Regions from separate parts of the Streptomyces sp. NPDC021212 genome, predicted to be linked through region 1. Evidence: riboswitches for the same ligand, from Rfam matches in the RefSeq annotation. Region 1 holds a riboswitch; the other holds the start of a gene.
The links. Region 1 has a riboswitch for thiamine pyrophosphate ahead of thiC (phosphomethylpyrimidine synthase ThiC). Riboswitches for the same ligand answer to the same signal wherever they lie in the genome.

Region 1 (7,178 bases):
TCGCCCGAAGGGCTCTCGGACGTGTTCATCAGACTGCAGGTGGGGTCCGAGAGGGCCCTGTTCCGGGCCGGGGCGGCGCCGCTGGTGGCCTTCCTGGACCGTACGGACCGGCTCGTCCCGTTCGGTGAGGAGCCCGCGGCCTGCGATCCGGTCGGCGATCTCGACGCCGAACTGGACCGCATCCTGGCCGAGGACCGATACGCGTAGCGCCGATGCGCGCCGGTACGCGCGTCAGCGTGCGCGCGCCCGGCGGCGCCGCCCGCGCCCCCGACCGCCACCGCTCGCCCCGCTGCCGCTCGTCCCGCCACCGCTTGCCCCGCCGTCGTCCGGCGTGTGGTCCGCGGAGACGACCAGGACGGCCAGCGCCGTGGTCACCGGCACCGAGGCGACCAGCCCGATGCTGCCCACCAGCGTGCGGACGATCTCCTGCGCGACGATCTCGCTCGTCGCCACCGTTCCCACCCCGCTGTCCGCGATCGAGAAGAGGAGCAGCAACGGAAGCGAGGCGCCCGCGTACGCCAGCACCAGGGTGTTCACGACGGACGCGATGTGGTCCCGCCCGATGCGCATCGCGGCCGCGTAGAGCTTGCGCCGGCTCGCCGTGGGGTCGGCTTCCCGCAACTCCCACACCGCCGAGGTCTGGGTGACTGTCACATCGTCCAGCACGCCCAGCGAACCGATGATCACCCCGGCCAGCAGCAGGCCCTTGATCTCGATGTTGGGGTAGAGGCCGTGCACCAGCCCGGTCTGGTCGTCGGTGTTGCCGGTCAGCGACGCCCAGCCGATGAACAGCGAGCCGAGCACCCCGATCAGCAGCAGCGAGACCAGGGTGCCGAGCACCGCGACCGAGGTCCGGGCGCTCAGCCCATGGCACATGTAGAGCGCGAGCAGCATGATCGCGCTGCCCCCGACGACCGCGACCACCAGCGGATTCGAGCCCTGGAGTATCGCCGGGAGGATGAACAGCGTCAGCACCCCGAAGCTGATGGCCAGCGCCACCAGCGCGAAGACGCCGCGCAGCCGGCCGACGGCCACGACCACGAGCGCGAACACCCCGGCGAGCAGGGCCATCGGGAACGAGCGGTTGATGTCCGAGACCGAATACTGGAGGTTCTTCGGCGCCTTGGGCGCGTAGGCCAGCTTCAGCTCCTGCCCGGCGCTGAACTTCCGTGAGGCGTTCGGCTGGACGATTTCAGGGAACGTGCGGCCTTTGTCCTTGCCCGAGGTGACCTCGATGGTGGCCCTCTCGCAGACGCTCTTCCCACCGCCGCTCCCGCCCCCCGCGGCCCCGCTCGCCCCGCCCGTGCCGCCGCCGGGCGCCGGGGCGGCGCCCTGCTGACCCGGTTCGGTGGGCGCCTGCGGCTGCGCGTTGACGTCGGCGCAGTCGACCTCCGCCACCTTCACCACCCGCCCGGCGACCGTCTCCTGGTCGAATCCGAGCCCGCTGCGGCCGTGGGTGGTGTGCTCGGGGCCGTCCGGCCACAGCGCGACCAGCCCGGCGACCACGGCGACGGTGAAGGGGATGAGCACCACCGCGATGATCTTGCGGAGGCGGGTGGAGACGGGGGTGGCCGGGCCGTGCGAGTGGGCGTGGCTGTGGCCGTGCGCGTGGCCATGGCCGGGGGCCTGGCCGGACGGGTGGGGCTGCTCGGGCGGATGGTCATGCTGTGTCGCGGTCACCGTCGCATCATCGCAAGAGCGCGAGGCCCCCTGTTCAGGTATGCGGGTAAACAGTTAGCGTGGGGACGCCTTTGCAATCGCGGGAGCTCGGAGCACCGGGCTGAGAGGGCGCTGACGCGACAGCTGCGCCGACCGCTGAACCTGGTACCGGGTAATGCCGGCGTAGGGAGTGGGTCTCATGACTCAGCAGGATGCACACATGCGCGAAAATGCTGCCGATTTCGGCTGGCACAAGGGATATGTCACGGGTTCCCGCCCGGACATCCAGGTCCCGGTTCGCCGCGTCCACCTCACCAATGGCCAGGACGTGACGCTGTACGACACGTCCGGCCCGTACACCGACCCCCACATCGACACCGACGTCCGCCGTGGCCTCGCGCCACTGCGGCAGAACTGGATCATCGCCCGAGGCGATACCGAGGAGTACTCCGGCCGTCCGGCCCGGCCCGAGGACGACGGGATCAAGCACACCGCCCCCCGCGGTGGCCTGCGCAACCTCGACGCGGTCTTCCCCGGACGGCCGCGCCAGCCCCGCCGGGCCCGCGACGGGGAGGCCGTCACCCAACTCGCCTACGCCCGCCGGGGGGAGGTGACGGCGGAGATGGAGTACGTGGCGCTCCGCGAGAACGTCTCCCCCGAGGTGGTCCGCGAGGAGATCGCGGCGGGCCGGGCCGTCCTGCCCGCCAACGTCAACCACCCGGAGATCGAGCCGATGATCATCGGCAAGCGATTCCTGGTGAAGGTCAACGCCAACATCGGCAACTCCGCCGTCACCTCGTCCATCGAGGAGGAGGTCGAGAAGATGACCTGGGCGTCCCGCTGGGGCGCCGACACGGTCATGGACCTCTCGACCGGCCGCAACATCCACACCACCCGGGAGTGGGTGCTGCGCAACTCCCCGGTGCCGATCGGCACCGTGCCGCTCTACCAGGCGCTGGAAAAGGTCGACGGCAAGGCCGAGGAGCTGACCTGGGAGGTCTACAAGGACACCGTCATCGAACAGGCCGAGCAGGGCGTCGACTACATGACGGTGCACGCGGGCGTACGGCTGCCGTACGTCCCCCTGACCGCCCGCCGCAAGACCGGCATCGTCTCCCGCGGCGGCTCGATCATGGCCGCCTGGTGCCTGGCCCACCATCAGGAGTCGTTCCTCTACACCCACTTCGAGGAGCTGTGCGACATCCTCGCGGCGTACGACGTCACCTACTCGCTGGGTGACGGGCTGCGCCCCGGATCCATCGCCGACGCCAACGACGAGGCCCAGTTCGCGGAGCTGCGCACGCTCGGCGAACTCAACCGGATCGCCAAGGAGCACGGCGTCCAGACGATGATCGAGGGCCCGGGACACGTCCCGATGCACAAGATCAAGGAGAACGTCGACCTCCAGCAGGAGATCTGCGAGGAGGCCCCCTTCTACACCCTGGGCCCCCTCACCACGGACGTCGCGCCCGCCTACGACCACATCACCTCGGGCATCGGCGCCGCGATGATCGCCTGGTGGGGCACGGCGATGCTCTGCTACGTCACCCCCAAGGAGCACCTGGGTCTGCCGGACCGCGACGACGTGAAGACCGGCGTGATCACCTACAAGATCGCCGCCCACGCCGCCGATCTGGCCAAGGGCCACCCCGATGCCCAGGCATGGGACGACGCGCTCTCCGACGCGCGCTTCGAGTTCCGCTGGGAGGACCAGTTCAACCTGGCCCTCGACCCGGACACGGCGCGCTCGTTCCACGACGAGACGCTTCCGGCGGAGCCCGCCAAGACGGCGCACTTCTGCTCCATGTGCGGGCCCAAGTTCTGCTCGATGAAAATTAGCAGAAGCATCACAGAGCAGTTCGGCGGCGACGCCGATGCGACGCCCGAGGAGATCGAGGCGGGGATGCTCCAGAAGTCCAGGGAGTTCGCCGAGGCGGGTAACCGCGTCTATCTGCCGCTCGCGGACTGATCTGCTGCCCATGCGAGTGAGCGATGGAGGCTTCTTAACGTGCTTCCATCGCTCACTGCTACATGGCCGGAGGTGCCTTAGCCGAGGGCCGCACTGGGGTCGTCGAGAGCGCGTCGCGCGAGGGTGCGGAACTCACTCATACAGACGCTGACGGGCGGTGTGTGCCCTCGGCGTCCTTGAGGCCGGGGAGGCCGGAGGTGGGGGGGTCCCCTGGCGTCGTTCAGGGCGGGGTTCATGGCAGCGTCTTGTGTCCAAGATCCACAGTTGGAGGTGTCGAGTAAGCGTGGCTGCTGCTTCTGCCACATCTGTTGGGCCCTCGACCTGCACCTCTGAAGTTCTGAACTTCGCCCCTCGTCTGGCGAGGCGAGTTTGTGGGCGCGGGCAGCGAGCGAGTTGTAGTCAGTGGCAACGCTGATGAATGTCGCGTAAGCCTCTTTTCGACCCTGCCGCCGCCAGTGTTCATGTTGACTGCTGCGCTGCGTTCCGCTGGTGTGCCTGGCTGCACGAACAGCTCCCAACGCTCCGAGCGCAGCGGCAACTACCGCTGCTCCAGCAGCAATTACGGCCGTGCCTCCGATACTCATGGCACGGATTGTCTCAGCAGTGGCTGGCTCACCGTCGATCAGCATCCTGCTGGTCGAGCGCTGATGCGGCCGCGTCCAGGGCCAAGTGCCACGGGTAGCTGTCCGGCCGACCTTTGCCCGGCTCGTTGGGTACGAATCCGCCTTCCCCGTACAGCACGCGCACCCCCATCGCGCGGAGTGTGGCAAGGCTGGTGTCGAACTGGGTGTGCTGGACGTAGGCGGCGTTGACGCATGGCATGGTCACGGTGGGGATGCCCTTGCCGATGGCCTCGGCCACGAATCCGACGATGAACTTCTCGGTGATCCCTAGGGCCCACTGGTTGATCGTGTTGAAGGTGGCTGGCGCCAGGACCGCGACATCGGCGGGGGGCCATGCGTCGGGCTCTCGGGGCAGCTTGTACTGGCTGCGTACCGGGTGCCCGGTCAGCTCCTCCAAGGCTGGCAGTTCGTCGTCAAGCCAGCGTGCGGCCGTGGGGGTCAATCCGAGGCAGACATCCCAGTCGGCCGCCTGCGCTCGTTCGATGACGCCAGCGATGTGCAGGACAGGCGGGGCGGCGCTGCCGAACAGGTAGAGGACAGGGTTCGCGGTCATGCGGGCAGTCCACCGTGTGGCACGCCCCATCCGCAAACTTCGCCCGCCTCGGCGTTGAGATCGTTGTTCACGGTCTTCTGCCGTGGCCGAGCGGGTAGCGTCTCCGTTGAGTGAGTCACGAAAGGGAGGCTGTATGCCGTTCCCCGACGACGAGCACCCGGGCGCTCGGATCGCACATCACCGGAAACGGGCTGGGCTGACTCAGCGTGGGTTGGCTCAGAAGATCCCCTACTCCTACAGCCTCCTCACCCAAGTCGAATCCGGGCACAAGCCAGCCAGCCCCGACCTGGTGGCCGCTGTGGCGAAAGCGCTGTGCATCGACGTGACCGCGCTGACCGGCCAGCCCTACGTCACCGAGCTACAACAGGACCGCTTGGCCTCGCTGGTCCGCCCGATCCGTGAAGCCCTCGACCTTTACGACCTGGGGGCCGATCCGGCGATCAAGCCGCGTCCCACTCCTCAGCTCATCGCCGCTGCTCAAGCTTTGTGTCAGCAGGTCCGGGCGACGAAGCTCCATGACGCTGCTCTTGATCTCCCCGGGACGATGGCGGAGATCACCACAGCCGCGTATCAGGCGCCGTCGTCCGAGTTGTGGGCCGCTCTGTCGAGTACCTACCGCACCGCGCATGACTTGGCCGTGAAGCTGGGCTATTACGACTTGTCCACCGTGGCTCTGGACCGTATGGACTGGGCCGCGTCACGGGCTTCCGATCCGTTGCTGTCCGCAGTGCGCCAGTACATGCGTGCGCTGGTCTACTTCCGAGAGGGCGAGTACACCATTGGTCAGCGGCTCGTGGCTTCCGGCCAGGGGCTGTTGGGGCAAGCTCCGCAGACGCGAGAGAGTCAGGCCGTCGCCGGACAGCTTCACCTCGGGGCAAGCATCATCGCTGCCCGCGCCGAGGACGAAGGCGCGGTGACGACCCACCTCGCAGAGGCCAAGTCCTACGCGGATCGGGTGGGTGAGGCCACGGACGTGCACTGGCTGTCCTTTGGTCCCACGAACGTCAGTCTGCACGCCGTATCCGCCCATGTCGAGATGCGTCACTACGGCGAGGCTCTGCGAGAGGCCGCGAAGGTGCGGATACCAAAGGACTGGCCTGCATCCCGCGCCGCTCATTTCTACGTGGATCAAGCACGGGCTCAGATGGAGGCGGGCCGTAACGAAGCGGCCTTGAAGTCCATCGTCACCGCGCGCAAGCTGGCTCCGCAGCAGACGCGGTATCACTCAGGTGCACGAGAGACCATCAGGAGCCTGATCCACCTGTCCCGGCGCACCCCGGACACCCTGGATCACCTGGCCGCCTGGGTGGGCCTCTGACACTTTCACCGCAGTAGCCCCCGGCTTTCACTCAAGTGTGAAAGTTGGGGGCTTCGCATGTCACCAGCATGAATACTCAGCCGGTTTACACCCGCCACAGGACCCCGGCGACGCGGGCATGCGCCCCGGGGCGTGGCCAACCTGAGGAAGCAGGTCGACATGCGGAACTGTATCGGCAGGATCTTCGAACCGTTGAGGAGAGTGCTGCAACCCGGCCAGGGGCGTCATCGCACGGTGAAGGCAAGCCCGCCGATGGCCTGCGGGGATGCCTCGACGTTGCGCATTCCTCGTGTGCGCCAGGTGCCGACTCGGCCGACGTTGCGCGGGGAAGAGGTCGGCCTCGTCCGGCCGTACGTCGTGGCGCATGAGCGGCGGCAGGAACGTGGCGGTGAGGGCTCCCCTCGCGTGGCGCTGGTGTGCCCGCCGCACGGGATGGTGGTGGTCCGGTGAGTGCGCAACCGCGGCTGCTGCCCTGGAGCGGCACGAACGGTCAACCTGCCTATCTCGTGACCGACGAAGAAGGCACCGGGCACGTGTCGAAGCTCGCGGACGAGATGGAAGCGTTCCAGCTCCACATGGCCACTGAACTCGTGGGTCATGCCCTCGAACTGCTCGGTAACCCCAAGGCGGAAGTGGAAGAGCTGCGCTTTCTCTCGAACCGCATGATCGAGGCGCTGCGTGATGCGCTCCGGATCGCTGAAAGTCGCGGCAGGCGCCTCGGCCTGTCCGAAGAGGACGGGGACGACGGGCCGGAACAAGCGAATGAGGCGGGCGGATGAGCGATAAGTCGGAAGGCTGGCAAGTCGGTCCCGTACCGGGGCGTGGCCTGCGCCGTGGGAATGACGGTCTCCTTGAACTGCCGCTCCACGTCCTTCGCCCTGGTCGCGCGTCCGTGGCTTCGCTGGTGCTGACGGTGGTGGAGGCAGAGCAGTTGCACGCCGCCCTGTGCTACGCGCTCGGCGATGAGCCTGCCCCTGCGAACGCTCCGGAGTGCCGAAAGCCGGTCCGTTACCCGGGCGGGCGACAGCAGTACTGAGGTCGGCTCGTTCGCAAACA
Region 2 (7,178 bases), on a different contig from region 1:
GCAGGAACAGCGGGACCCCGGCCAGGACGAGCGGCAGGGCGAGCCGCAGGTCGTCCCAGCCGGACCAGAACACGAACTCGCTGGCCACGACGAAGCTGAGGGGAGCGATCCAGCGCACCCCCGCCACCTGCCCTTCCGCCCGGGGCACTCCCCGCTCCCGGTCGTGTGCCCGGAACACCGCGACGGCCACCGCCGAGGCCGCGTAGATGAGCAGATACATGTCCCCCATCACGCTCACGATGTCCTGCCAGCCACCGAACGGCAGCATGAAGATCACGATGACCGCGAGGTTGAGCAGCAGCGCGCGGTGTGCCATGCCGGAGCGGGGGTCGATGCGCATGAAGAAGCGCGGCAGCAGGCCGTTCTTGGCCAGGGCGTAGGTGTGCCGGGCGTTGATCGCCACCCCGACGTAGGCGGAACCGCCCGGGGAGATCACGGCGTCGGCGTACAGCAGCGTGGCCAGCCAGTGCAGATTGAGGATGAGGGCGAGCTGGCCGAACGGCGACTCGAAGTTGACTCCCTGCCAGCCGTCGCCCAGCGCGGAGTCCGGCACCGTGTAGAGGAACGCCAGCTGGAGCCCGAGGTAGACCAGCACGGCCAGGCCGATCCCGGTGAGCACCGCGGCCGGTACGGAACGGCGCGGATTGCGGGCCTCGCCGGAGAAGTCCAGCGGGGCCTGGAAGCCGTTGACGGAGTACACGATGCCACCGCCGGCGAGGGCGGTGAGGCACGCCGCGTAGCCGTACGGTGCGAAGCCGCCGTGTTCGGTGAGGCGCCCGGAGTGGGTGCCCGACAGGAACAGCGCGACGACGGTGACGACGGGGACGATGACCTTGAACACCGACACCAGGTTGTTGAGCCGGGCGAATATCCGCACGGCGAACCAGTTGAGCGCGGTGAGCAGCACGCTCAGTCCGACGGCCACGCCGAGGCCCGGGAGGGTGAGGCGGCCGCCGTCGTAGAGCCCCGGCAGATAGTGCGCGGCGTACTGCATGATCGCGCTGATTTCCGCGGCCGTGCCGCCCACGGACAGCACGACGGACCAGCCGACCATCGTGCCGACCAGCCGCCCGCTCGCGTACAGCGGCCACCGCACGGTGCCTCCGCCCTCCGGGCGGGTGGCGCCCAGCTCCACCATGACCAGGGCGATCAGGGCGCACAGCGCCCCCGCGGCGATCCAGGACAGCAACGCGGCGGGTCCGGCGGTCTGGGCGGCGTACAGGGCCGCGAACAGCCAGCCGGACCCGAGGATGTTGGAGAACCCGATCGCGGTCAGGCCCCAGAAGCCGAGGTCCTTGTGGAGTCTGCGCTCCTCGGCGAGGACCGCCGGGGCGGCGATGGACTCCACCGGCTGGTTCTGCGGCACGTGGCACGTCTCCTCGGGTAGTGCGTAACCTGGCGAAGCCCCCAGGGTGCCACGGCCGCCGCCGTGCCTCAGTGGGTGGTGCGGCGCCGTGCCCTGAGCGGGACGTAGACGAGGAGCGCCGCGAGGAAGGCGGCGTAGTACGCGAGGTCGGCGCCGTGCAGCGCGGCGGCCACCGGGCCCGTGTAGAGGCTGGTGTCCATGAACGGCACCGCCGCGGCGAAGGCGGCGCCGAACGCCAGCAGGGCGGGCCACCACGGCTGCGGGCGGGCGCTCTCGGCGGCCAGGTCGACCGGCGCGCCGCCCCGGGTCCGGGCGCGGACGAACCAGTCGACGGCCACGATCGCGACGAAGCCGGGAATCCAGTAGCCGACGAACAGCAGCACGTTCTGGAAGCGGGCGGTGGTGTCGGCGGCGTGCATCCACAGCACCAGCGGGAAGCCGAGCGCGGCGGCGAGGGCCGCGGCCAGGGGGCGGGGGATGCGAACACCGGCGGTCTGCAGGGCCAGTGAGCCGCTGTAGTCGTTCATGGCGTTGCTGCACAGGGCGGCCAGCGCCACGGCCAGCAGTCCGAACGCGCCGAGCGCCCCGCCGCCCAGGGCCGTATCGACGCCACGGGCGGTCTGGTCGGTGAAGACGGAGGCTCCCCACAGCCCGAGCGCCTGGACGGCCACGAAGGACACGGTGACGCCGAGCAGAGTGCACCAGAACATGCCGACCCGGGAGGTGGCGCGGGGCAGATAGCGGCTGAAGTCGCTGGCGTACGGCGCCCACGACAGCGCCAGGCTCAGGGCGATCGTGCTGGTCAGGACGAAGGCGCCGAGGCGGTCGGCGCCGTGGGCCGATCCGGTGGCGGCGGGGTGGACGCCGCCCTGCAACTTGACGGCCAGGGCGGCGAACGCGGCAGCGAGGACGAAGGTCATCAGCTTCTGCATCCGGTGGATGGCCTCGTAGCCGAGCACCCCGAGCGCTCCCTGGGCGGCCATCATGATCAGCACACCCAGCCAGAACGGCAGGCCGCACAGCCGGGCCAGGGCGTCACCGCCGAACAGGCCGATGAGCGCGTCCCAGGCGACCGAGGACAGCCACTGCAGAACACCCGGCACGGCGACCCCCCGGCCGAAGGCCAGCCGCGCCAGCGGCAGCTGCCCGGCCCCGGTCAGACTGCCCCAGGTGCCCAGATACGCGGTGGGCACGGCGCCGATGAGGGTGCCCAGGACGACGGCGGCCAGCGCGGTGGCGAAGTCCAGGCCGAGGGAGATCCCGACGGTGCCGGTGAACACACCGGTCATGGTCAGGTTCGGGGCGAACCACACGGTGAACAGGCGCCCCGGCCCGCCGTAGCGGTGGCTCTCCGGAACCGGCGCGATACCGCGCGCCTCGACGCGCAGATCGCCGGGCGCGGTGGGCATCCGCCCGTCGAAGACGGATTCCGCGCCGGTGGGTGCCGGGTCGGTGGCAGCATGCGGCAAACGCATCGATGACATCCCTCCGCCAGTGCTAACTGGTTCAGGTTCGACGGGTGTGATCTCAGCCCCGCGTGGGGCACCCCGTGTCGGTTGGAGCGCCCCCAGGCTAACCCCTCGCCGCGTGGACCCGGTCCTGGGGACGGGTCCGGGCCGGCAGCGCGTCCAGGAACAGCGCCCCGGCCAGCAGCGCGGCGCTTCCGCGGGGCGCGATGCCCGTCTCGCGCAGCTCGGCGTCCAGGGTGGCGAGGGCGGCGGCGCCCCGGGCCGTCGCGGTGCCGCCCGCCTCCAGCACACCGCGCGCCCCGTCCTGCACCCGCCGGAGGGCGGGCGGGCCCGCCCGGTACAGCGGCCCGGTGTCCTGGAGGGTGCTCATCACGGTGAGCAGCGCGTCGAGCCGCGCCTGTGTCTCGGTGGCGCCCGCGGCCCGCGCCGTCGCCAGGGCGTCCAGGGCGCGGCGTACGTGCGGGAAGGCGGCCCGCGCCTCGCCGCGCGCACCCGCCGCGCCATAGGTGGCGGACACCTGCGAGCCCGCCGAGGGCTTGCGCGGGGCGCCGCGGTCGGTGTGGGCGGCGAGCTGCCGGGCGGTGGCGGTCAGCTCCCGGGGCGCGGCGCCGGGTTCCAGGGCGGCGGCCGCCACCAGCAGCCCCAGCACCCACAGCGCCCCGTGGTGCAGGCGTCCGGTGACCGGGCCGCCACCGGCCCGCGCCATGGTCCACTCGGCGCAGCGGCCGATGGCGCCCAGCTCCTCGCGGAGCGCCCGCGTCGGCTCGCCGGGGCGGCGGGCGGCGGCCGCCATGGCGGCGAACCCGGGCGCCAGCGACTTGGCCGACCAGCGCAGCGCGAGCAGATCGGTGCCGGTGGCGCGGGCCTGGAGGTCACGGGTGTCCGCGAGGCCCGGTTTGGGGGTCAGCTCCGCCTGGGAGATCAGGGCTCGTACGGCGGTCTGCGCCAGTGCCTCGTCCGTGGAGCGCGTCGTGGGCATGCCCGGAGAGTAAGCGGCGAACCTTTCCCGGACCTGGGTCGTTCCTGTGATCCCGCTGTGTGCTCAATGCGATTCCCTGGCGACGAAGGATCCGCGGGTGCCGACGAGGAAGTCCAGGCCCGCGCCGCGGTCGGCCTGTTCGACGTGGTCGCGGTAGATCTGCTCCCATCCACCGGTGGCCGGTGGCGCGGCGGCGGTCACCGGTTGCCGTGCGGCGAGTTCCTCGTCCGGTACGTCCAGCCGCAAGTGCCGCCGCTCGACGTCCAGTTCTATCCGGTCGCCGGTGCGCACCAGCCCCAGCGGGCCGCCCGCCGCTGACTCGGGCGCGATGTGCAGGACAACGGTGCCGAAGGCGGTTCCGCTCATCCGGGCGTCGCTGATCCGCACCATGTCCCGCACTCCGGCCCGCAGCACCGCGGGCGGCAGCGGCATGTTCCCCACCTCGGGCATGCCGGGGTAGCCGCGCGGTCCGCAGCCGCGCAGGACCAGCACATCGGAGGCGTCGACCTCCAGGTCCGGGTCGTCGATCCGGGCCTTGAAGTCCTCGATCCCGTCGAACACCACGGCGCGGCCCCGGTGGCGCAGCAGTCCCGGTGTCGCGGCGGCCGGCTTGATGACGGCTCCGTCGGGACAGAGGTTGCCACGGAGCACGGCGAGCCCGGCGCCGTGGGCGATCGGGTCCTCCGCGGTGCGGACGACGGTGAGGTCGGCGCTGGACCGGCCGGACAGCTGCTCGGTGAGGGAGCGGCCGGAGACGGTGACGGCGGGTTCCAGGTGGTCCCTGATCTCCCCGAGGACGGCGTCCAGGCCGCCGGCGCGGTGGAAGTCCTCCATGAGGTGGGATCCGGCGGGCTGCACGTCGGCGAGCAGGGGTATGCCACGGCCCGCGCGGTCGATGTCGTCCAGGCCGAAGTCCGCCCCGACCCGGCGGGCGAGGGCCAGCAGATGGACGACCGCGTTGGTGGAGCCGCCGATGGCTGCCACCGCGCGCACCGCGTTCCGCAGCGCCTCCGCGGTCAGGACGGCGCTGGGCCGCAGGTCCTCGCGCACCATGTCGACGATGCGGTTGCCCGCCGCGTGGGACAGCTCCAGCAGTCGGCTGTCGGGCGCGGGGAGCCCCGCGTTGCCGGGCAGGGTCATGCCCAGCGCCTCGGCGGCGCACGCCATGGTGGACGCCGTGCCCATGGTGTTGCAGTGCCCCCGGCTGCGGATCATCGCCGACTCGGCCCGGCGCAGCTCCGAGCGCTCCATCCGCCCGGCCCTTACCTCCTCGCTCAGCTCCCACACCCCCGTGCCGCAGCCCAGCGGGCGCCCCTTCCACGAGCCGTTCAGCATGGGACCGCCGGTGACCATCAGGGTGGGCAGGTCGACCGACGCGGCCCCCAGGAGCAGGGACGGTACGGTCTTGTCGCAGCCGCCGAGCAGGATCACACCGTCGACGGGGTTGGCCCGGATGAGTTCCTCGGTCACCATCGCGGCGAGGTCGCGGAAGAACATCGCGGTCGGGCGGAGCAGGGTCTCCCCCAGCGACGGCACCGGAAGCTCCAGCGGCACCCCGCCGGACTCCCACACCCCCCGTTTCACATGGTCGGCGATTTCGCGGAAGTGGCTGTTGCAGGGCGTGAGTTCGGACCAGGTGTTGCAGATGACGATCTGCGGGCGTCCGTCGAAGGCGTGGTCGGGGAGTCCGCGCCGCATCCAGGCACGGTGGATGAACGCGTCGCGGGTCTCACCCTCGTACCACTGCCGCGACCGGTGCGTGCCACTCATACGAACCTTCCGATCTCTCGACGATTCGTGCGGAGGAACGCTGCCCACCGCAGAGGGGTTTCAGGCCCCCTTCAGGCCCGGCGGTGGGCGTCCTCCAGGTAGTGCAGCACGGCGGCCACGCGCCGGTCGGTGCGGTCGGTGGGGGCCAGTCCGAGCTTGGCGAAGATGCTACGGATGTGCGTGTGGACGGCGCCCTCGGTGACGACGAGCCGCTCGGCGACGGCGGTGTTGCCGAGCCCTTCGGCCATCAGGGCCAGGACGTCGCGTTCGCGGGGGCTGAGCCGGTCCAGCCGGGTGTCGGGCCGGGTGCGGGCGAAGAGCTGCGCGACGACCTCGGGGTCGATGGCGGTGCCGCCGTCCGCCACCCGGTGCAGCGCGGTCAGGAACTCCTCGACCCGGCCGACCCGCTCCTTGAGCAGGTAGCCGAGCCGGGCGCTGCCGTCGGCGAGCAGGTCGGTGGCGAAGGCCTGCTCGACGTAGGCGGACAGTACGAGGACAGCCAGGTCGGGGCGGCGGCGCCGGGCCTCCACGGCCGCGGCGATCCCCTGCCGATCGCACTGCCGGAGCGGGCCAGGGTGCCGGCCGGTCTCGTCGGCCGGGTGGCGAAGCTGCCCGGCGTGGCCGAGGCGGTCGGCGACCGGAGCTTCCCCGCCGCCGTCATCACCCGGGAGGGGAAGACCGTACCGGCGGACGACGATCCGCGCGTGACCGGACACGGGTGGTCCTCGACCGCGCTGCCGGCGCGGCCCCGTATCACCGGCACGCCCCCGGCCGGTCCGCACGACGTGGCCCTGGACCGCCGCACGGCCGCGGCCGCGGGGGCAGGTCCCGGCGACCGCGTCACGGTGACCGCCGCGGGGCGCTCGGCGCGCTACCGGGTGTCGGCCGTGGTCGGCGCCGCCGGAAGCGGCCTGTGGTTCGCCGACGCCACGGCGGCGAAGCTGTCCGGCGGATCGGGTTCCGGGTCCGGCTCCGTCGACCTGATCGCGGTACGGGCGAAGCCGGACGCCGGTGGCTCGGTCGCCACCGAGGTCCGCCGCCTGGCCGGGGACGACGGGCTGACGGTGTCCACCGGGGCGGACCGGGGTGACGCCGAGGCGCCCGGCACGACCGCAGCCCGCTCCCTGCTGCCCACCCTGGCGGAGTCGCTGGCCGGGGTCACGCTGCTGGTGGTCGGATTCATCGTGGGCGGCGCGCTGTCGGTGTCGATCGCTGCCCAGCGGCGCGAACTCGCCCTGATGCGGGCCGTCGGCGCGACGCCACGGCAGATCCGCCGCCTCGCCGGGGCCCAGGCCGCCATCATCGCGGTCACCGTGGCCGTGCCCGGTGCCGCCCTCGGCTATCCGCTGGCCGAGCGGTTCCGGCAGTTGCTGGTCTCCCACGGGATGCTCCCGGACGCGCTACCGCTCACCCGCAGCCCGCTGCCCGCGATCGCGGCCGTGCTGCTGCTGGTCGGCGTCGTGTGGGTGGCGGCCCGGTGCGCCGCGTGGCGTACATCGCGCCGGCCGGCCACCGAGGCGGTCGCCGAGTCGCGCAGCGAACCCCGGGCGCCCTCGAAGGTGCGCACCCAGGCCGGTCTGGCGCTGATCGCCAC

Region 2: linked by a shared signal. The riboswitch ahead of ACH4SI_RS02715 (purine-cytosine permease family protein) and the one ahead of thiC (phosphomethylpyrimidine synthase ThiC) in region 1 are both predicted to bind thiamine pyrophosphate.

The regions. Positions count from the first base shown of each region.
Region 1 covers NZ_JBIRPZ010000004.1:287,422-294,599, reverse strand. The annotation lists gene ACH4SI_RS12770 (SsgA family sporulation/cell division regulator) at 1-207, shown strand, start outside; gene ACH4SI_RS12765 (YibE/F family protein) at 232-1,680, opposite strand; TPP riboswitch at 1,750-1,866, shown strand; gene thiC (phosphomethylpyrimidine synthase ThiC) at 1,859-3,628, shown strand; gene ACH4SI_RS12755 (flavoprotein) at 4,241-4,804, opposite strand; gene ACH4SI_RS12750 (helix-turn-helix domain-containing protein) at 4,938-6,122, shown strand; gene ACH4SI_RS12745 (hypothetical protein) at 6,569-6,901, shown strand.
Region 2 covers NZ_JBIRPZ010000001.1:689,169-696,346, reverse strand. The annotation lists gene ACH4SI_RS02720 (APC family permease) at 1-1,366, opposite strand, end outside; gene ACH4SI_RS02715 (purine-cytosine permease family protein) at 1,435-2,841, opposite strand; TPP riboswitch at 2,833-2,926, opposite strand; gene ACH4SI_RS02710 (triphosphoribosyl-dephospho-CoA synthase) at 2,939-3,814, opposite strand; gene ACH4SI_RS02705 (IlvD/Edd family dehydratase) at 3,878-5,584, opposite strand; partial or broken gene ACH4SI_RS02700 (LuxR C-terminal-related transcriptional regulator) at 5,656-6,132, opposite strand; partial or broken gene ACH4SI_RS02695 (ABC transporter permease) at 6,160-7,080, shown strand.